3 regions of the Pokkaliibacter sp. MBI-7 genome follow, and region 3 is predicted to be linked to each of the others. Evidence: predicted binding sites of a transcription regulator. Region 3 holds the regulator's gene; each other region holds the start of a gene.
What was found. The regulator LexA, encoded in region 3, represses DNA repair genes until DNA is damaged. The targets are predictions, from matches to a motif close to TACTGTNTANNTANACAGTA.
Positions count from the first base shown of each region.

Region 1: the regulator LexA is predicted to act here: its motif matches at 4,327-4,346, upstream of recN (DNA repair protein RecN).
Region 2: the regulator LexA is predicted to act here: its motif matches at 3,564-3,583, upstream of uvrD (DNA helicase II).

Region 1 covers NZ_JARVTG010000001.1:1,423,189-1,430,388, forward strand. Annotated here, with positions in the region: gene dapB (4-hydroxy-tetrahydrodipicolinate reductase) at 1-127, opposite strand, end outside; gene dnaJ (molecular chaperone DnaJ) at 230-1,375, opposite strand; gene dnaK (molecular chaperone DnaK) at 1,511-3,430, opposite strand; gene grpE (nucleotide exchange factor GrpE) at 3,549-4,124, opposite strand; gene recN (DNA repair protein RecN) at 4,364-6,034, shown strand; gene fur (ferric iron uptake transcriptional regulator) at 6,149-6,580, opposite strand; gene QCD60_RS06515 (outer membrane protein assembly factor BamE) at 6,665-7,024, shown strand; gene QCD60_RS06520 (RnfH family protein) at 7,137-7,200, opposite strand, start outside.
Region 2 covers NZ_JARVTG010000001.1:2,231,186-2,238,385, reverse strand. Annotated here, with positions in the region: gene QCD60_RS10060 (ATP-binding protein) at 1-690, opposite strand, end outside; gene QCD60_RS10055 (HNH endonuclease signature motif containing protein) at 1,118-2,281, shown strand; gene QCD60_RS10050 (LysE family translocator) at 2,426-3,073, shown strand; gene uvrD (DNA helicase II) at 3,663-5,855, shown strand; gene QCD60_RS10040 (TfoX/Sxy family protein) at 5,984-6,313, opposite strand; gene QCD60_RS10035 (site-2 protease family protein) at 6,277-7,071, opposite strand.
Region 3 covers NZ_JARVTG010000002.1:1,501,457-1,508,656, forward strand. Annotated here, with positions in the region: gene QCD60_RS26530 (protein adenylyltransferase SelO family protein) at 1-54, opposite strand, end outside; gene rhlB (ATP-dependent RNA helicase RhlB) at 32-1,573, opposite strand; gene dinG (ATP-dependent DNA helicase DinG) at 1,602-3,722, opposite strand; gene lexA (transcriptional repressor LexA) at 3,910-4,545, shown strand; gene QCD60_RS26550 (SulA-like leucine-rich domain-containing protein) at 4,549-5,007, shown strand; gene QCD60_RS26555 (hypothetical protein) at 5,320-5,595, opposite strand; gene QCD60_RS26560 (DUF6586 family protein) at 5,735-6,256, opposite strand; gene topA (type I DNA topoisomerase) at 6,477-7,200, opposite strand, start outside.

The DNA.
Region 1 (7,200 bases), on a different contig from region 3:
CACCTACCAGGCTGCTGCCCATTGACACAATCCCGGCACCTAAAGCCGCAGAATCGTGCTGCTGAATCGCTTCAATCAGGTTGCGCCCCATTCGGCCGGCAGCACCCATGATGGCAATACGCGTCATGTTGTTATCCTGTATTCACAGTCAAATTCAGAGGTGGCGAGATTATAAAGAAAAAGGGCGACCATGGTCGCCCTTTCCTGTCGCGAATACCACTGCATCCGCTTACTTCATATCTTCAAAAAACTTCTTCACGCCATCAAAGAAGGATTTGGTACGAGGCGCATGGCGCTCATCCTGGTCCTTCATTGTCGCTTGAAACTCCTGCAGCAACTCTTTCTGACGCGCTGTCAAATTGACCGGAGTCTCAACCACGATACGGCAGATCAGGTCACCTGCTGCACCGCCGCGGACTGGCACCACGCCTTTGCCACGCAGACGGAACTGCTTGCCCGTCTGAGTTTCCGTCGGAATCTTGAGACGGACACGACCATCCAGTGTTGGTACTTCAAGTTCACCACCGAGAGCAGCATCAACGATGCTGACCGGTACGTCACAGAACAGATTCTTGCCATCACGCTCAAAAATCGGATGTTCACGTACCGATACCTGTACGTACAGATCACCTGCCGGACCACCCTGCACCCCCGCCTCGCCTTCACCTGAAAGACGAATACGGTCACCAGTATCAACACCTGCCGGAATTTTGACGCTGAGAGTCTTGGTCTTTTCAACCCGACCACGACCATGGCAGTCGCCACAAGGATCAGTGATTACCTTGCCACTGCCGTGACAGGCAGGGCACGTCTGCTGCACAGAGAAGAAACCCTGCTGCATACGAATCTGTCCCGCGCCACCGCAGGTAGAACAGGTCTGTGGCTGAGTCCCTTTTTTCGCTCCACTGCCATGGCAAGTGTCGCACTCTGACAAAGATGGAATTGTCAGGGATTTCTGACAGCCCTTGACAGCTTCTTCAAGCTCCAGCTCCAAGGTGTAACGCAAGTCCGAGCCACGCTGAGGACCTCCTCGTCCACCACGGGCAAAGCCGCCGCCACCACCAAAAATATCGCCGAAGACATCCCCAAAAATATCCTGGAAACTGCCCCCACCAAAACCACCCCCACCAAAGCCGCCTGCGGCATTGGGATCAACGCCAGCATGACCGAACTGATCATATGCGGCCTTTTTCTGGGCATCGGACAACACTTCGTAGGCCTCGTTCACTTCTTTGAACTTGGCTTCCGCCTCACTGTCATCCGGATTACGGTCCGGATGAAACTTCATGGCCATGCGCCGGTAGGCTTTCTTGATGTCCTGCTCAGAGGCATCGCGCTGCAGCCCCAGCACTTCATAGAAATCGCGTTTTGACATGATCTTCGCTGGCTAGCTGTACCGGCACTGCCGGTGACTCCAATGGAAAAGGCGCAGTCTACCTGCGCCTTCGTCAACTTCAAAGCCGAGTTGTCAGCGAATTACGTGGATAATCCGCTAACGAGTGAAAGACTCTTACTTCTTATCGTCCTTCACTTCTTCAAACTCGGCGTCAACCGCATCATCCTGCTTGGCGCCAGCATCCTGAGCACCACCTGCAGCCTGTTCCTGGCTTGCCGCTTCTGCATACATTTTTTGCGCCAGACCAGACAATGCCTCGGTCAGTTCCTCTGTTTTGCTGGTGATGACGTCTTTATCATCCCCTTTCAGCGCTTCTTCCACAGCCTTAATGGCTGCTTCAATCTTTGCTTTCTCTTCAGCAGTGGCCTTATCACCGGCATCCTTCAGAGTTTTGTGGGCAGTGTGTACCATGCCGTCGGCACCGTTACGCGCCTGCACCAGCTCCTCAAACTTCTTGTCTTCGGCAGCATTGGCTTCAGCATCACGTACCATCTTTTCAATCTCTTCATCACTCAGACCGGATGAAGCCTTGATAACGATAGACTGCTCTTTACCTGTGGCCTTGTCCTTCGCAGAGACGTTCAAAATACCGTTGGCATCGATATCAAAGCTAACTTCGACCTGTGGTACACCGCGAGGTGCAGGAGGAATATCAGACAGATCGAAACGACCCAGCGATTTATTCTGAGTAGCTTGCTTACGCTCACCCTGCAATACATGAATGGTTACAGCAGTCTGGTTGTCGTCAGCAGTCGAGAACACCTGCGACTTGCGAGTCGGAATAGTGGTGTTCTTGTCGATCAGCGGAGTCATCACGCCACCCATGGTTTCGATACCCAGAGTCAGCGGAGTGACGTCCAGCAGCAGCACGTCTTTTACATCACCAGATAAGACGGCGCCCTGAATGGCGGCTCCCATTGCTACCGCTTCGTCGGGGTTTACATCACGACGTGGCTCTTTACCAAAGAAAGCCTTCACTTTCTCCAGCACCATCGGCATACGAGTCTGGCCACCCACCAGAATAACTTCGTCGATTTCAGCAGGCTTCAGACCAGCATCATTCAACGCGATACGGCAGGGCTCCAGTGAACGCTGCACCAGATCCTCAACCAGGGATTCCAGCTTGGCACGAGTCACCTTGATGTTCAGGTGCTTGGGACCTGTTGCGTCAGCAGTGATGTAAGGCAAGTTAACGTCAGTCTGCTGAGCAGAAGACAGTTCAATCTTAGCCTTTTCCGCAGCCTCTTTCAGACGCTGCATGGCCAGAGGATCGCCCTTCAGATCAATGCTGCTTTCCTTTTTGAACTCGCTGGCCAGATAGTCGATCAGCGCCAGGTCAAAGTCTTCACCACCCAGGAAGGTGTCACCATTGGTAGAAAGTACTTCAAACTGCTTTTCGCCATCGACATCGGCAATCTCAATGATAGAGATATCGAAAGTACCACCACCCAAGTCATAGACAGCGATCTTGGAGTCGCCGCCTTTCTTGTCCATACCGTATGCCAGTGCAGCGGCAGTAGGCTCGTTAATGATACGTTTGACATCCAGACCCGCGATGCGGCCAGCGTCTTTGGTAGCCTGACGCTGAGAGTCATTGAAGTAAGCAGGAACGGTAATAACCGCTGCGGTCACTTCTTCGCCAAGATAATCCTCAGCGGTCTTTTTCATTTTCTTCAGTACTTCAGCAGATACCTGCGGAGGAGCCATTTTCTTACCTTTGGCTTCTACCCAGGCATCACCGTTGTCAGCGCCAACAATTTTGTAAGGCACCATCTTGATGTCTTTCTGCACGACATCATCAGCAAACTTGCGACCGATCAGACGCTTAACTGCATACAGAGTGTTATGAGGATTGGTAACGGCCTGGCGTTTGGCAGGCTGACCAACCAACACTTCGCTGTCGTCAGCATAAGCGACGATAGAAGGCGTAGTACGCGCGCCTTCAGCGTTTTCAATAACGCGAACCTTATCCCCCTCCAGTACGGCCACGCAGGAGTTGGTGGTTCCCAAGTCGATACCAATAATTTTGCCCATAGTATTCAAACCTCAGAATTCAGTCTCAGGGGAGCACCTTGCTCCCTAAATCAGCTTGGCTTGTAAGGTTGGTCCGCTTTCAGTTATTTCAAGTCCACACCTTACTTTTTTAATGACTTCAGGCCTTGCCTTTAGAAACCACCACCATCGCAGGGCGCAGCAGGCGACCATTGAGGGTATAGCCTTTCATCATGACATCAACGACCTTGTTCGCATCCATTTCCGGGTGCGGAATCATGGTCACCGCCTGGTGCAAATCTGGATTAAAGTCTTCGCCCACAGGATGCACAGTACCGACGTTGAACTTTTCCAATGTTTTGACAAACAGATCGAGGGTCATTTCCACCCCTTCACGTACAGCCAGCAGATGCTCGCTGTCCCCTTGGGACGACTGAATAGCGCGCTCCAGATTGTCGACGATGGGAAGCAGCTCACCAGCAAATTTTTCCAGCGCATAACGATGTGCCTTTTCCACATCCTGCTCCGCGCGACGGCGGCTATTCTGCATTTCTGCCTGCGCACGCAGCGCCTGTTCACGTGCGTCATTGAGCTGCTGCTTCAGCTGGTCGACTTCGCTCTGCAGCGCCTCAATACCAGGTTCAGCATCTGCAGTCTGCCCAGCGTCACACTGCTCTTCTGCAATAGTGTCCTTCACTTCGTCCTGCTCAGGTGCAGTGTTCTCGTGGTTCGCCATGGGCCAATCCTCTTAAGCTGTTGGTTAAGTCTCAACAATCTTTGTTTATTCATCACCGGCAAGTCATTGCCTTGGTGCCCCACCGGGTAGGCAGGGGAACAAGTTGGGCAGCAATATGGGAACGATCAGAGCACTTTCAAGTCACCACACTGTTTAAAATGTCAGCAAAAAGCCATTGCACTGGATGAAAAGCCGGATAAACTACTGGATATAAAACCAGTCTATGACGGGGAAACGTCATGCTCTGCCAACTTACCATTCGCAACGTTGCTATTGTTGAACACCTGGATCTCGAGCTTCCAGGCGGTATGCTTGCCGTCAGCGGCGAGACCGGTGCAGGCAAGTCCATCATGCTGGACGCATTGGCTCTGGCACTGGGGGATCGTGGCGATGCTGGCTGTGTCCGGCATGGAAGTGACAAAGCAGATATAAGCGCCTGCTTTGATATTCAAGCCATTCCCCAGGCACAGGAATGGCTGGCAGAACGTGACATGCTGCAGGATCATCAATGTATCTTACGCCGCACTATCAGCGCTGAGGGCAGATCACGCGCCTGGATCAACGGCCAGCCATGCAATTTACAGGAATTACGTCAGCTGGGTGAACATCTGCTGGAAATCCACGGTCAGCATGCTCACCAGAAACTACTAAACCCCCATACTCATCAGTACTTTCTCGATGATTATGCACAGCTGACAGAAACAACGACGGCAGTTGGCCTGTCATTTAAAAGCTGGCAAAAGCGCTTGCAGCACTGGCAGACGGTGCAAGAGCGCAGTAAAGAAGATCAAGCGAAGGTACAACTATTGAGTTATCAGGTAGAGGAGCTTCAACAGCTGAATGTGCGCCATGGCGAGCTCGAGGAACTGGAGCAGGAGCAGAAAATCCTTGCCAATGCCGAATATAACCTGCGTTTAGGCCAACAACTTGTCGAGCTTACCCGCGATGGCGACGAGAACCTGCAGGATCAGTTACGTCGATGCCGTTCATTGCTCAATCAGATGCAGTTACCACGCGCGACTCTGGATGAAGTCGACACGTTACTTGATAGTGCCGCCATTCAATTGGATGAAGCGCTGAACTCGCTTCAGCACGGTCTGGATCAGTGTGAAATCAGCCCGGAACGGTTGCAGGATGTGGATGAGCGACTGCATCTGATTTATTCCCTTGCCCGAAAACATCGCATTGATCCATATGGGATTCCAGCATTTCAACAGCAGCTGGAAGCAGAGCTGGCAGATCTCAATATTGATGATGACCAGTTAGCCGCCCTGGAGGCAGATGTAGCAACTCATTTTGAGCATTACCTGATGCTGGCCGAGAAACTCAGTGCACAGCGCCAACAAGCAGCAGAACAGCTGAGCAACCAGGTAGTGGAGCAGTTACGGGCACTGAGCATGCCACATAGCCGTTTTATTGCTCAGATCAGCCGTCTGGAAACGGCACAATATAATGCCAAGGGTATTGATCAGGTCGAGTTTCTGTTAAGCGCCAACCCTGGCCAACCACCACGCGCACTACATAAAGTGGCCTCTGGTGGAGAATTGTCACGAATCAGCCTAGCCATTCAGGTCGTAGCCGCGCACGCCAGTACCATGCCTACCCTGATTTTTGATGAGGTGGATGTCGGAATTGGCGGCGCTGTTGCGGAAGTGGTTGGCAAGCTGCTACGCCAGCTGGGGGACCGGGTGCAGGTCATGTGCGTTACCCATCAGCCTCAAGTTGCCGCTCAGGCCCATCATCACCTGTTTGTCAGCAAAGAAGTTCGCCAAGGTCTGACCCACTCTCGCATTCATCGCCTCAGTGATAACCAGCGGGTAGACGAAATTGCCCGCATGCTGGGTGGCTCTGAGCTTTCCCATCATGCCCGGGCTCATGCTGAAGCAATGCTCAACCAGCTTCCACACTGAGTTCTTCAGTAAAGCGAGGCGCGCATAACGTCTCTGAAGAAATGAAAAAGCCTGCATATGCAGGCTTTTTAGTTAAACGCAGTCATTATAGATGAATACGCTTGTAGACAGGGATCAGATCTTCCTTTCCTTATCAGCATCTTTATAGATGCCATACAGGTAGATAGTCCGATCAGTCAGGATAAAGCCGTTTTCTTCGGCAATTTCCTGAAGGCGTTTGTTGATAACAGGGTCAGAAAACTCACGTACAACACCTGATTTCACGCAAACGATATGGTCATGTTTATCATCCGATGACAGTTCGAATACCGAGTGGCCGCCTTCAAAATGATGACGTACCACCAAACCTGCAGCTTCGAACTGAGTCAGCACGCGATAAACGGTGGCCAAGCCAACATCCTCACCCTGCTCCATCAGAATCCGATAGATATCTTCTGCACTCCAGTGGTCCTGCTCACCAGCCTGCTCCAGGATCTGATAGATCTTGACGCGCGGGAGAGTGATCTTCAGGCCGGCTTTGCGCAGCTCTTGATTTTCTAATGCCATAAGCAAATTCTCTGTGCTCTTCGCAGTAGGTGGCAACATCATGTATTATTCCGTGCCAACGAAGATATTGGAAGTCATTAGGCAATGCAAAAAGCACTCATTTTAAGCTGCTCCTTGCTTCTAGGTGCCTGTTCATATTTCCCGGGCATTCACCGCATTGAAGTCCAGCAGGGCAACCTGGTTACTCAGGACATGCTCAACCAGCTCAAGCCTGGTATGACCAAAGCGCAAGTGCGCTACGTGCTTGGCACGCCATTACTGGTGGACACTTTCAATCAGCAGCGCTGGGACTATCTCTATCGCCTTGAAAAAGCCGATGGCGAACTGGAGAGCAAAACTATCAGCCTATACTTCCAGAACGACAAGCTAGCCAACGTACAGGGGGATATGCGCCCAGGTGCACCTGCTGAGAGCGACCCGACCACGGCAGACAAAGCCCAGTAGTAGCGATATAAGCCTGATCAGTCGGCAGCTTCTGCCTACTGATCAGCCCCAATTTACGTTAACTTCAACAATCCCTTTTATAGCCCACTGCCGACTTACACTACCACAATGTTTAGTCTGCCCGACCAGCCTTGGCCTTAGCTGCGCGATTAGCACGTGCCTGCTTCGGATCTACT
Region 2 (7,200 bases), on a different contig from region 3:
GTAGCGCCAGTGCGGATGGTTAGCGATAAAGACGATGCCACGGGCATCGCTGACCAGCAGGATGTCCTGACTCTGCGCCCAGCTTTCTTCCAGTTCGGGAAACTCCAGTTTGACCACGATGGCGCCGAGAAAGCGGCCCTGCTCATCCATCACAGCGCTGGACAGAAAGTAACCGGGGATACCGCTGATCACGCCGACGCCATAGAAGCGGCCACTGCCGGTTTCCCGGGTTTGCAGGAAGTAGGGACGAAAGCCGTAGTTGTGATTGACGTAGCTGGTCGGCAGGCGCCAGTTACTGGCGGCGATGGCCAGACCGTCGGCGCGCATCAGTTCCAGCGTGGAAGAGTGCGCTGCGCTGTTGATGCGCTCCAGTTTGAGGTTGAGCCGCTGCTGTAACGCCGGGGTCAGGGGCTCACTGAGGGCCTGACGAATATCCGGATCAAGGGCCAGTACCGCGGGCAGACTGCGGAAGCGTTCGATCAGCGTAGTGAGCTGGCCTGCATAAAGCTGCAACTGCTCATCCAGCTGTACCGATTCCTTCTGCAGACTGGTGCGGGTCATATAGCGCCCGGCCAGATACATCACCCCCAGCATGGTCGCCAGCACCAGTGCGGTGATCAGCAGCAGAGACAGGGGGCGGCAGGGTGGAGACAGCGTCATGGGCAGTCGACTACAAAACAGGGGAGCCATAGCTTACCTGCAGCGGCAGGTGGCAGCCAGACGGAACGTATGCCATCAATTTGTCTGGGGAAAGGAGCTTTGTAAGCTGGGCTCTATTTATGCAACAAAGCTCAGATAGGCATCTAGAGTTCGCTTACTGCATCGATGTACCACCATATCGCTCTGGACAGATATGAGAAAGGAAGGCATCACCATGCTGCATACGTCATCCTTGAAAAATCTGGAAGAAGGTATACCTTTTGGATGATGTGTAGTTGCTTTAAATACCTTTTAATTACTTGCTTTTGTGTTGGTTAATTTATTTTCTCTTAAAAACAAAGTCTTACATGAATGTTTTTAAAATAAGGTTTTCTAAAAGGTATACCTTTTAATAATTGTTATGAGGTAGAAGACCTCATTAACACTCTGTTAGAGCAAAAGTGGAATTCGAGAATATATGATGGATCAGACATTGAATAAAAGAAGAATTCCGTCGGCTGCTATGCGGGCGAATCTGATTGCAAAATACAATAATAAATGTGCAATGTGCTCAATTTCTGGAGAGCAGATCCCTCTAGAAATGGCTTCGATTACGCCTCTTCATAAAGGCGGCAGCCTGACGGAGGAAAATTTCCTTCTGCTTTGCCCTAACTGCCATAGGTATATGGACATGGGGCCAAAAGAGATTGAGTTTGTAAGTTTCCTTTATCAAGTTCTTAAGGAAACTAGCCCTAATCAAAATATTCAACTCGAAGCGATAATTGGAGATACTCAAAGGGCAAGAGCAGACATTCTCATAGAGGATAGTCGGAAAGAGAAGACTCTTATTGAGTGCAAATCCAATAAAGCAATTACAAGGGGCCACAGCTCTAAAATAGTTGAACAGATTTTGGAATACGGCAAGCTTATAGGCGAATGCAAGAAAGTCCTTGCCATACCAGGTAGATTGCCAAACGAGATAAAGCAAAACTTTGAATCTAATGACATAGAGGTATGGGACGCAGACTATCTCATTAGGAATTTCAAAGCGGGTATACAAAAGGCTGATAGCAGCTACTTCAAAATGCTTTTAACTGCCATCGCTGGAGAGCAAGAAGGTAGTAGAGATCAAGATTTGCTCGGAAAGTTAAAGGCATGTAATCCGGGTCGTAAAGATTGCTACATATATCAGAGCCTCATTGGCGAAATCATAGAAGAACTATTTTGCCCTCCTCTTGATAAACCGATTCAAGAAGTTAACGATTTCACCAAGTCAAACCGAAGAGATTTCATTGTTCCCAATTATGCTACTGAAGGGTTTTGGTCATTTTTGCGCGAAAAATACTCCGCTGACTATGTTGTAGTAGATGCTAAAAACTACTCTAGAAAAGTTAGAAAGAGTGATGTCCTTCAAATCGCGAATTACCTAAAGCCTCATGGAGCGGGACTATTTGGAATAATCTTTTCTAGAAATGGCGGTGACTCTGCTGGTTGTTTGCACACCATTCGAGAACAGTGGATGGTACATCAAAAACTGATTCTTGTACTTGATGATACTGATGTAGAAAATATGCTTTTATCATCTGGCGGGGCCGCAGACTTAATCGGAGCAAAAATTGAAGAATTCAGGCTTTCTATGTAAATACTCTAAAAAAGCGCTGTTGTCGGACTGGTTTTTCGCTGCGCTACAAACCAGTCGCAAAGCACGGCGTTATAAGCGCTAATTAGGACGCTCGTAAGCTCACGCCTATTACGTGAGCGTTATATTTTACCAGAGAGGTATTGTATGGAATTAGGTACTTGGTTGCTTTATGTAAGTGTTATAGGGATATTGATATTCAGCCCAGGCCCATCAGCCTTATTATGTATATCTGAAGGCGTGAAATATGGAAATAGGAAAACGATTCCAACTATTCTTGGAGGTGCTGTTGCAGCTCTTGTCTTGATGTCTATTTCTGCTATTGGGCTTGGGGCTATTTTAGTTGCATCTAAGACTTTGTTTTTTGTTATTAAACTCGTGGGAGCATTTTATCTTATCTATTTAGGTTGGACATCTTGGAAAGAAGGATCAATTAAAGTTGAAACACATCTGGTTAATGAAAAACATCTAATCGATTATTCATTCTATTCTCTGTTTAGAAAGGGCTTTTTTGTAGGTATCAGTAACCCTAAAGATTTAATTTTCTTTATTGCGCTATTTCCTGGCTTTATGAATGCAGACTTACCTCCGCTAGAGCAATACTCTGTACTTGCATGTACTTGGTTTGTGATCGATTGTACATCCATGTTTATGTATGCTGGACTTGGTTCAAAAATTGGTCCTTGGCTATCCAGAACTAACACATTGAATTTAGTCAACCGCACTGTAGGAAGTTTATTTATAGTGCTAGGTGGCGCACTAGCGATTTCAACGGGACTGAGTAAAAAAATATAACAAGGCAATCAAAACGGACGCATTAAGGTTGGTCACGGTTTTTGCCAAAAGCAAAAGGTGGCAAAAACAGCACCAACCCACGTGCCATTTATTGCGGCGTTAGGAGTAAAGATGTCAGACGACAATTCGACTTCATGAGTTAATCTTGGATACTTATCCAAGCCTGTGGGCATTTCGACTCAAAAAGTTTTATCCGTTATTGGTGGATTTTTTGAACCATGACAAATAAAACGTGTCGCCAAGGCTGAAGCTGAAGCCAGTCTCATAAAAGAAAAGTCTGAAATTACTGAAATTCATCATCGTGCGATGCACTGGTTTGTTAAGAAAAAAGCAAATCGACAAGAAAATATGGAGGAAATGACAGACTCAGTTGTTAAAAAAATCCCCACAAAGACGGTGTAATTCCTTGGCTAAGGGTGACTTACAGGAAATACATTGGCATAGCCTGAGTATGCCCCTGACAACGTTCTTTGCCTCCCCATTCATTCGACACTGGCTGTAAATACAGTATGCTAACGGGCACTCTGAACTGTTCGCCCTGACGAACCGTACACTGACCCCAGCGAGAATACAGCGAGAGAGTAGTGCGATGGATGTTTCCCACCTGATTGACCGTCTTAACCCTCCCCAGCGTGAGGCCGTGTCGGCGCCGCTGCAAAGCCGGCTGGTGCTGGCCGGGGCCGGTAGCGGCAAGACCCGGGTGCTGGTACATCGCATTGCCTGGCTGATTCAGGTCGAGCAGATTTCTCCTTATGCCATCATGGCGGTGACCTTCACCAACAAGGCCGCCAAGGAAATGCGCAGCCGTATTGAAGCGCTGCTGGGCCTGACCCCGCGTGGTATGTGGGTCGGCACCTTCCACGGTCTGGCGCACCGCCTGTTGCGTGCCCATCACCGCGAAGCCAACCTGCCGGAAAACTTCCAGATTCTCGACAGTGATGACCAGTTGCGACTGGTCAAACGGATCTGCCGTGAGCTGAATCTGGATGAAAAGCGCTGGGACCCGAAAGAGCTGACCTGGTTTATCAACGCGCAGAAGGATGAAGGCCTGCGGCCACAGCATCTGGACAGCTACGGCGACAGCAGCTGGCAGACCCGCATCGACGTCTACAAAGCTTATGAAGAAGCCTGCCAGCGCGGCGGCATGGTGGACTTCGGCGAATTGCTGCTGCGCTCCCATGAGCTGTGGCTGAACCAGCCGGTGTTACTGCGCCATTATCAGCAGCGTTTTCAGGCCCTGCTGGTGGACGAGTTTCAGGACACCAACAAGATCCAGTACGCCTGGCTGCGGATGCTGGCCGGTGACCGCATGCCGGTGATGGCGGTGGGTGATGATGACCAGTCCATCTACGGCTGGCGTGGTGCTCGTATCGAGAATATCCAGAACTTCACCAGCGACTTCCCCGGCACCGAGATTATCCGGCTGGAGCAGAACTACCGCTCCACCGATACCATTCTGCAGGCGGCCAACGCGCTGATTGCCAACAATCAGGGGCGGATGGGCAAGCAGCTGTGGACCGACAGCGGCGAAGGCGAAAAGATTGCCGTCTACAGTGCGTTTAACGAACAGGAAGAAGCACGCTTTATCGTCGAACAGGCGGAAAAGTGGGCTGATCAGGGCGGTATGCGACAGGAAGTGGCGATACTGTACCGCTCCAACGCCCAGTCCCGGGTACTGGAGGAAGCGCTGGTGCGTGCTGGCGTGCCCTATCGTATCTACGGTGGCCAGCGCTTCTATGACCGTCTGGAAATCCGCAATGCGCTGGCCTATCTGCGACTGATGCAGAACCGTCATGACGATGCGGCGATGGAGCGGGTCATCAATGTGCCGACCCGTGGTATTGGCAGCAAGACGCTGGAAACCGTGCGTGATTATGCGCGCCAGCAGCAGGTGTCGTTATGGCAGGCGTCAGTGGAGGCCATCGAGCGCCGTCTGCTCAGTGGCCGCGCCGCCGGTGCGCTGTTGCCCTTTATCGAGCTGATCAATCAGCTGCAGCGTGACAGTGAAAATCTGGCCATGGCTGACACCATCGCCCTGATGCTGCAGCACAGCGGGCTGGTTGAGCATCACGAGAAAGACAAGGACAAGGGCGAGGCGCGCGCGGAGAACTTGCAGGAGCTGGTCAACGCGGCGCGGCAGTTCGAGCAGAGCTGGTCGCCGGATGAGGAAGATGAGGAGGCCGGGCTGACCGATGTGCTGGCCGCCTTTATCGATCAGGCAGCGCTGGATGCCGGCGATGCCCAGGCGGCGGAGTTCAGCGATTGCGTGCAGCTGATGACCCTGCACTCGGCCAAGGGGCTGGAGTTCCCGCTGGTATTCATGGCCGGGCTGGAAGAGAGCCTGTTCCCTCATTCCATGTCGATGGAAGACCCGCAGGGCCTCGAGGAAGAGCGCCGTCTCTGCTATGTCGGTATCACCCGGGCGCGGCAGAAGCTGTTTATGACCTGGGCCGAGTCACGCCGTTTCTATGGTCAGGAAGAGCGCCGCACTCATTCCCGCTTCCTGCGTGAAATCCCCGAACAGCTGCTGGAAGAAGTACGGCTGGGGGCCAGCATCCGCCGCCCGCTGTCGTTCCAGCGCCCGACGTCACCAAGCTTTGCTGAGGCTGAAGTACCGGCGACCGAGTTCTATCTTGGCCAGCGCGTTATCCACAGCACCTTTGGCGAAGGCATTCTGACCAATTTCGAGGGACAGGGCCCGAAGGCGCGAGTGGAAGTGAATTTCGATGATGTCGGCAGCAAGTGGCTGATCCTGTCGATGGCCAAACTGCAGGCGCTATAACCCGGCAGTGCTCTATCCCTGCATGAGCTATAGCAAAGCATTCACCCACTGAGCCGGTTTCGCCGTCGCTCAGTGCCTTTACGACCGGTCCCGCCATGGGGCGAGATCGGTCATTTATCAGAGCAGACTCAGGCGTCGCCGCTTTCCGCTGCGGTATGACTCATGCGCTGCCATTCCCGCCACTCCTCCAGCTCCATGAGCAGTCGTGCCTTTTCGCTGGCTGTCAGTGCCGTCCAGTGGCGCTGTTGCAGCCCGGCCGCCATAGCCCACAGCAGGTTAAGGCTGACCTTCATGCCAGCCTGCTCAAGCCGGTAATAAACGCCCACCGCACCCAGCCCGGCAATTTGTTCTGCCTGCGTGATGCCGATGGCGGCCAGCAGAGCCGCGGATTTGGGGCCGAGATTGGGCAGCAGGGTCATGCTCAGTGACGACCGATAAAGAGCCAGTAGGCCAGACATAGCAACAGGCCGATGACCCCCAGATAACCACTCCACAGGCTGCGCTTTGCCGACGCGCTGGCCACCTGCGGAAAGCCGCAGCGGGCACAATAGTCGGGCGGAGTCAGTGGTGCATGAGCGGTTGCACTGGCCTCCTCGCTGACGACGGGCTGATACGGGGTATGGCAGCGTTCACAGGCGTTGGGTTCTCCGCGCTGGTAGTACTGCCAGGCCTGCCAGAGCAGCAGGCCGATAATCACCAGCGTCCAGGTGCTGTGGAAAAAGTACAGGGCAGCCAGTGCCAGCAAGGCGCCCAGTGCCCATAGTTTGCGATTGAGCAGTTCGGTGATCTGGCCGCCATCCAGTGGTGGCAGCGGGATCAGATTGAGGGCATTGAGGAACAGGCCGATGACCGCCAGATACCAGGCTTCACGCCAGCCTGTCAGCTGAAACAGCAGAGCGCAGGCAATGGCAAACAGGGTGCCCAGCCCCGGGCCGCCAATGGCGAACCAGCCGCGCTGGAAAGGGGTCAGGGCGCCGCCACGATGCACGGTGACGCCACCAAAAAAGGGGATAAAGCGAATCTTGGCCACCAGCCCGGTCATTTTCCACAGCATCAGCATGTGTCCCAGTTCGTGGACAAAAATCACCAGTAACAACAGCAGGCCCGACTTGGGCGAGGTCAGCCAGGCAAAAGCCGCCCAGGTCAGAATGGCCGTGGTCAGGCTTTGCTGGTCCAGTGCCTGGCGCCAGGAGGGGGCAGTGGGGGTGGTGGCCATAGTCATTCCTTGCGATGCAAGCCAACGGCACAGGCCATCGGCAGAGGTGGCTTCGATTCTGCGTTGCACGGCAAGGCGAGTAAAGCCGTCTCAGGGTTAGCAATTGTGACAGAGGCGGGTGTCAGAAAG
Region 3 (7,200 bases):
CTGCGGCAAGCGGCTATATCGATTTATAAACTCAAGTGTTTCCAGTGTTTTCACTGGCAACTCCTAAGAGATCTTCTGGGGGGTGTTCACACGGCAACTTATGCCCAATCAGTTCTTCCAGGGAGTGCAACAGGAAGGCATCATCTTCGCCAATCAAACTGATAGACGTTCCCGTTTTACCCGCACGCCCGGTACGGCCGATGCGATGGACATAGTCTTCAAGATCTTCTGGAAGATTGTAATTGATCACGTGACTGATATCGTCAACGTGAATGCCACGTCCAGCGACATCTGTAGCGACCAGTACATCAATTGATCCTGAACGGAAGGCCTCCAGCGTACTCACTCGCTTACGCTGAGTAACCTCACCAGAAAGCATTGCGACCTTGACTCCATCCTTGCGCAAACGCTCGTACAAACGTCGTGTCTGATCTCTGCGATTAGCAAACACCATCACCCGTTTCAGCTCACGAACCACAACCAGATTGCGAATGATTCGGTATTTATCGCTTTCGGCCACCATGTAGGCCACTTGCTCGACACTGTCAGTGGTCAATCGCTCTGATTCGATAGCGACATGCACCGGATCCTGTGTCCATTGTTCAGCCAATGCCAAAATGTCACCCGAATAGGTGGCACTGAACAGTAACGTCTGCCGATCACCCGTACGGGGAGTCTGACGAATAATGCGACGCACATCAGGAATAAAGCCCATGCTCAGCATGCGATCGGCTTCATCCAGAACCAGCACTTCAACATCTCGCAGATTGACATTACCGCGGCCAATAAAGTCGATCAGTCGACCTGGCGTAGCAACCAGAATATCGATTCTCTCACCGATCAACTGCTCACGTTGCTTCTCGAAATCCATACCGCCAAGAATGCTGACAACATTCAAATCAGTAAATCGTGACAGTGCTACAGCGTCTTTGGCAATCTGCATTACCAGCTCACGTGTAGGTGCCAGTATCAGCGCACGCGGAGTTCCATTTGGCAATGCGACATCTAACGGGAAGTCAATCAGGTCGGTAATAATGCTGACAAGAAAAGCAGCGGTCTTACCTGTACCCGTTTGGGCTTTACCGGTTATATCCCGTCCCTGAAGGCTAAAGGGCAATGTTTTGGCCTGTATGGGGCTACAATACTCATACCCCAGCTCAGCCACTGCATGCAGCACATCATCTGGCAGATTCAGATCATGAAATCGCACCTTACCTTCTGCTGGATAAACCTCAAACTCGGCAGGACTCCAAGAGTTACGAGATTCAATATCTCGCGAACTGCGTCGTGTTCCATTCTTGGCACGACGGGGAGCATTGCCAGCTTTCTCTTGCTGATCATCTGACGCAGAGAGGGCCTCTATCTCAGAGTCGCTCTCGTCACCATCACGCTGGTCAAGACGCTCTGAAGCGGGTTTACGTCGTCCATCCGTACGTCGACGAGACTTGTTATTACGACCACGAGAACTAGAACGACCAGACGCCTTTCGCTCGCCACGGTCACGTTCGCCTTCAGACTGGGTCACAGCCCCACTGTCGAGCTTTTCAGCCTCACGCACGTTGTTTTCTTGCATCAAATCCTCTCTGGTAGGCACTAATTCATTAATCTATTCGACGACGAAATGGGGGCAGTGAATCCAGCAATGCCTTTCCGTATCTTTTGGAGACAACCCGGCGATCAAGCAATGTAATACGGCCAGTATCCTGCTCCGAGCGCAAGAGCCTTCCCGCAGCCTGCACAAGTCGAATACTGGCATCAGGCATACTGATCTCCATGAAGGGGTTGCCACCCCGCTTTTCAATCCATTCAGCCAGGCCAGCCTCAACAGGGCTATCAGGCACCGCAAACGGAATTTTGGCAATGATAACATGAGTCAGGTATTTTCCCGGCAGATCAATACCTTCTGCGAAAGAAGCTAACCCAAATAAAATACTACCTCGCCCCTCATCCAGGTTTTCGCGATGTAACCTCAAGACTTCCTGCTTGCTGTAAGTACCTTGGGCAAGGATCAGATCAGCCCAGGGCTTGCCGATTTTTTCCAGCACCTCTTCCATTTGCCTGCGAGAGCTGAATAGCACTAGCGACCCTTCATTCAGGTTGAGGTTTTGCTTCAGCCACTCGACCAGCTCGGCGGTATGCTCCTGCGCTCGCGTAGGTTCATTACGCATGAGAGGAACCCACAGCTCAGCAGCATCACCATGATTAAATGGGCTCTGCACTCGCTCATAAGCTGCATCACTTGGCAAGCCGGCGCGCATCATAATGCGATCAAACCTGTTTAATGCTGTTAATGTTGCTGAGCATATTACAGCGCCAAAACATCTATTCCACAGCACCTGACGTAAACGCTCTGCCGCCAGTATCGGACTGGAGCATAAATTAGTATCCAATATATCCTGATAGTCGAGCTTCTCTGCCCACCGAGCCAATGGCACAGCGCCTTCTGCATCATGCTCGCTGTAACTCGTGCACAGCGCCCGAGCCTCCTGAATACGCGCAAGCATCTGCCCAATGATAGGGAACCAGGCCTCAGCTTCCTTGGCAGATATATCAGGATATTCCCCACCCATCGCCTGCTGAATGCCGCGACTCAGTTTATCAACGAGACTTTGCAGTGCGCCCCAACCTTGCCGTAACTGATCACATAAGCCACGCAGCTCTTCCGGCACACGCCCCTCAGCAAAACGGTATACATTAGAGCTGTACTCGCTATCATCACCCCACGTAACAGTGCTGCCAATCAATTCATTAAGGTATAGCAAACCCTGCTCAAGGGTTCTCACTTCGGAAGGAATCTGCTCCACAGCCTTGACCATATCGCCTGTCAGTCTTAACTGCGCAGCCATTGATGCCATATTTTTGTTCAGCTGCTTCAACCATCGATCGGTTGAGCGCACAGCCATCGCAAAAGTAAAGTGCCCAAGCGCCTTGTCAGGCAAATGATGGCCTTCATCAAATACATAAATGGTCTTGGCTGGAGCAGGTAAAATGACCCCCCCTCCCAAGGAGAGATCTGCCAGCACCAAGTCATGATTTGCGACGATACAATCTGCGTCCTCAAGCTCCTGTCGGGCACGATAAAATGGACACTGACTAAAAAACTGGCAACGATGGCGAGTGCATTGCTGATGATCAGTCGTGAGCTTACTCCAACTGCTGTCTGGCAACGGGTTGGGTAAATTATCTTTGTCACCGTTCCATTGACCAGATGACCAGACCTGCATCAGACTTTGCCAATCCTCACCCTCTGCATCTTTATTGTTCAGAGCATCCTGTTCAAACAATGCCAACGTCGGGTCGCTTGTCGCTCCTGTCAGACGCTCCAGCTTACTTGGACAGAGATAGCGCCCCCTGCCTTTCGCCAGAGCGTAGGAAAACTGCATACCACCATTAGCTTTCAAGTCCGGCAGATCTTTTTGCGTTATCTGCTCCTGCAGAGCAACTGTTGCAGTAGATACAACAACCTGCTTTTTCCATACTTTTGCCAGCGGCAGGGTAGCAAGCAAGTAGGCGACTGTCTTCCCTGTTCCAGTGCCCGCCTCTATAACGCAAAGGTGCCGACCACCAATGCGGTTATGCTCAGAATCTTGCTCGATCTCTCCAAAAGTACGCGCAATAGTTCCAATCATCTGCCTCTGACCAAGCCTGGGTCGAAGAGATTTTGCCCCTAGATAAGCTCGATAGGCTTGCTGGATAGCCTCTTTATGGCTTTCTTCTAACATGCAACATCTTCCGCAATTCTGACTGGCTCATTCCGCCAGCATTGTATAGGTAATCCCTTTGTATGTCCGTTGCCACCAGTGCTACTACAAGCCAACAGAGCTGGTCAGATTTTCATCTTTTGGATTTACAACATGAGATGACTGTATATAATCACAGATACTGTATAAACAGACAGATAAAATCACAATGATTAAGCTAACGCATCGCCAATCAGAAGTTCTTGAGTGCATTCGCCGGTATATTGAAAGCACTGGCTTTCCTCCAACGCGCGCCGACCTGGCACGAGAGCTTGGCTTCCGTTCTCCTAACGCGGCAGAAGAGCACCTGAAAGCCCTGGCTCGAAAAGGCGCAATCGAAATTATCGCTGGCGCCTCACGCGGCATTCGCATTCCAAGCGATTCAGGCTCTGCCAATGATGAATCCTCAACCGAGGAAGAGACTGGCTTACCTATAGTCGGTCGCGTCGCAGCGGGCAGCCCTATTCTTGCTCAGGAACATATATCTGACCGTTGCCAGGTCCCACCTGATTTCTTTTCCCCCAAAGCAGATTACTTGTTACGCGTTCAAGGTATGAGCATGCGCGATGCTGGAATTCTTGATGGTGATCTACTCGCAGTACATCGCACTCAGGATGTCCGCAATGGGCAGATCGTTGTAGCTCGAATTGGTGATGATGTGACCGTAAAGCGTTTTGAGCGCAATGGACACTCAGTACAACTCATTGCTGAAAACCCAGACTTTTCTCCCATAGAGTTAGACCTCACCACTGAAGAACTGGTGATCGAAGGTTTAGGTGTAGGCGTCATTCGCAGAGGAAATTAAACCATGCTGTCATCCCATACTCGTGCCACTTCAATATTGCAGCTAGACCATATTGCCAACATCCGGACGTTACCACCTACCACAGAATACTCTGGTAATCATAACCAAGCAGGTATAACTGAAGTCGTGGTAAATCAGCAGAGAGATGGCAAAGAACTATGGTTGCTGCCGATGCTGGCACAGCTTAATGTGGATGACCGCTGGTTTACCTGGGTAGCTCCCCCGAATAATCTGGAAAAGGACTGGCTGCTCACAGTCGGTATCGACCTCAACAAATGCATTCTGCTGAAACCATGTCGCGGCCATGACGTCTACAATCTTAGTCGTCGAGCATTGCGCCAAGGAAACTGCCACCTTGTTGTCAACTGGCCGGAAAAGGAAATTTCATCAGCGGAATATGAAGGTTTGGAGCAAGCAGCTCTTGATGGTGACAGCCATTGCATTTTGATTCGCACCCGTTAAATCAGCTAAACACCTGTATAAACGTGTGAATGGCATTTAATGACAACTGAAGACGGTGACTCGGACAGATGGATTCGTTCTGAGCGATGCATGTCACATAACCTAATGAAAAGCATGCCACGTAAGACTCATCAGTAACTTAGACGTTAGCTTGATGATTTATGAGAATAAATAAGTGACGTCTTTAACTAGTTAAAAAGCCTCATATGTTTGGCAGTGGGCTTAGCCAGCATAGAGGCACTATCTAATTCTGCACAGCTCTTCAGCAAACAAGCCACCAAGCCCGTCACAAAGCGCTTAGCCGCTCCGACCTTAATGCAATATGCGAGGCGCTTCCGAATCAACTTCTGCAGACTGCCTTTCCGCTAACTTCTCAGTCAACGCTTGTACGCCTGATGACAACATTCCTCTGGCCATTTCCAGGTATTGCTCACCCAGAAAATCACGCATCTCACTCACTACCTGAAGTTTGATTAGAGGTAAAACCTCATCTTCATCATGAAGCTGCAGCAACATTTCCCCATTTTCCAGCTCAACAATTTCCAATACTTTTGTATTTTCCAGCAAGCTGGCTAACTTCTCACTCACTTATCCAAAACTCCAACATGAAGCTCACCCATTCATTGAGTCTATTAAACGGTGAGACTGAATCTTAGGAAAACCAACGCTCTGTAAGCCGCAACAGCCAGGACCATAACCTCAAGGCTATGAGCAAATACGACCAACCTTACCACTCAGCGAGCTGCTCGCGCCCCTGCTCAACCAACGCCTTCAATGCCTGCAACCATGTTGCTAACTGCTCGTATCTGTACCCGTCTTCAGCGTGATTGGCTGACAGCTGGACGATGTGTATTTCGGAACTGCTGGAAGGCTGATCTGTAGCAGCCTTATCAACCGCACGCCAGCAGCCTTGATATTCAGCAATGAGCATACTTAACCAGCTATCTGACTCACCCAGTAACTGCTGAATATAAGCATACTCTGGCCCTTCATAACCTCGCTGCTCGAGTAAATCATGCAAATCCAAAGCAGATCTTACCTGCTCCGCTGGGAGCTTATAGCCCTGAGCAATCTCCCTCAGAAAGGCATGATAAGCACCGTAGAGATGAAACAAAACGGATTCATGAAATGACTCGATTAAAGCGTGTTTATCCCAACTCGTAGAATTACCAGCCTGGACAAGAGCATCCAGATGCAGACGTGCAAAATATAATTTCTTATTGGTCCTGCTGGCATAGAGCGGGCTCATGATCACGACCTCAACTTATGACGTTAGATGGTAATAGAGAGAGGGAAGCACTAGAAACTTGTCATGAAGAATATAGCGAAACCCTACCAAGGATATTATAAGTAGGCAGTACTAATAAATTGAGGGTCGACCCAGCCTCAACAAAGTCGCCCCATCAACGAGTTTAAAAACTCAAACAGGCATGAACCGAAACCGACATGTTTCCACACCGCAGTTTCAACTAGCCCACTACCCAGTGACCATCCTTATAGTGTGCTTTCCACCCGGTGGCCTTCCCTTCAACTTCTGTCATGACATATTGCTCTTTAGCTTTGCGACTAAAGCGAACCATTGCGGGATTACCATTCGGATCTTTTACAGGTGCATCTAACAGGAAATGGTATTTAGAATCGATTTCATCCTTATGCGGTAGCAACTCGTGGATAAATGGGGCACGAGTTTCTCTATTTTTGGGGAACTGACTGGCCGCCAGGAATAATCCGGTCGCGCCATCACGCAGTACGTAGTGATCATCTACCTTTTGGCAGCGAATCTCAGGCATTGAGACAGGTTCCATCTTGGGGGGCGCAGCTTCACCACTTTTCAGAAGCTTACGAGTGTTACCACAACTCTCGCTGGTACACCCAAAATACTTGCCGAATCGACCCGTTTTTAGCTGCATATCAGCGCCGCACTTATCACACTCGATCAGTGGACCATCGTATCCCTTGAGCTTGAATTGACCTTTTTCGACATCAAATCCAATGCAGTCCGGATTATTACCACACACATGGAGCTTGCGATCAGCATCTATGAGGTAACTCTCCATCGCCGTACCACATAAATGACAACGCTTTTTATTACGCAGCAGACGGGATTCCTCTTCGTCATCCCCTTCTAAGCTGACCACCTCATCACCAGGAACCAAATTGATAGTTCCCTTACAGCGCTCTTTTGGTGGCAGG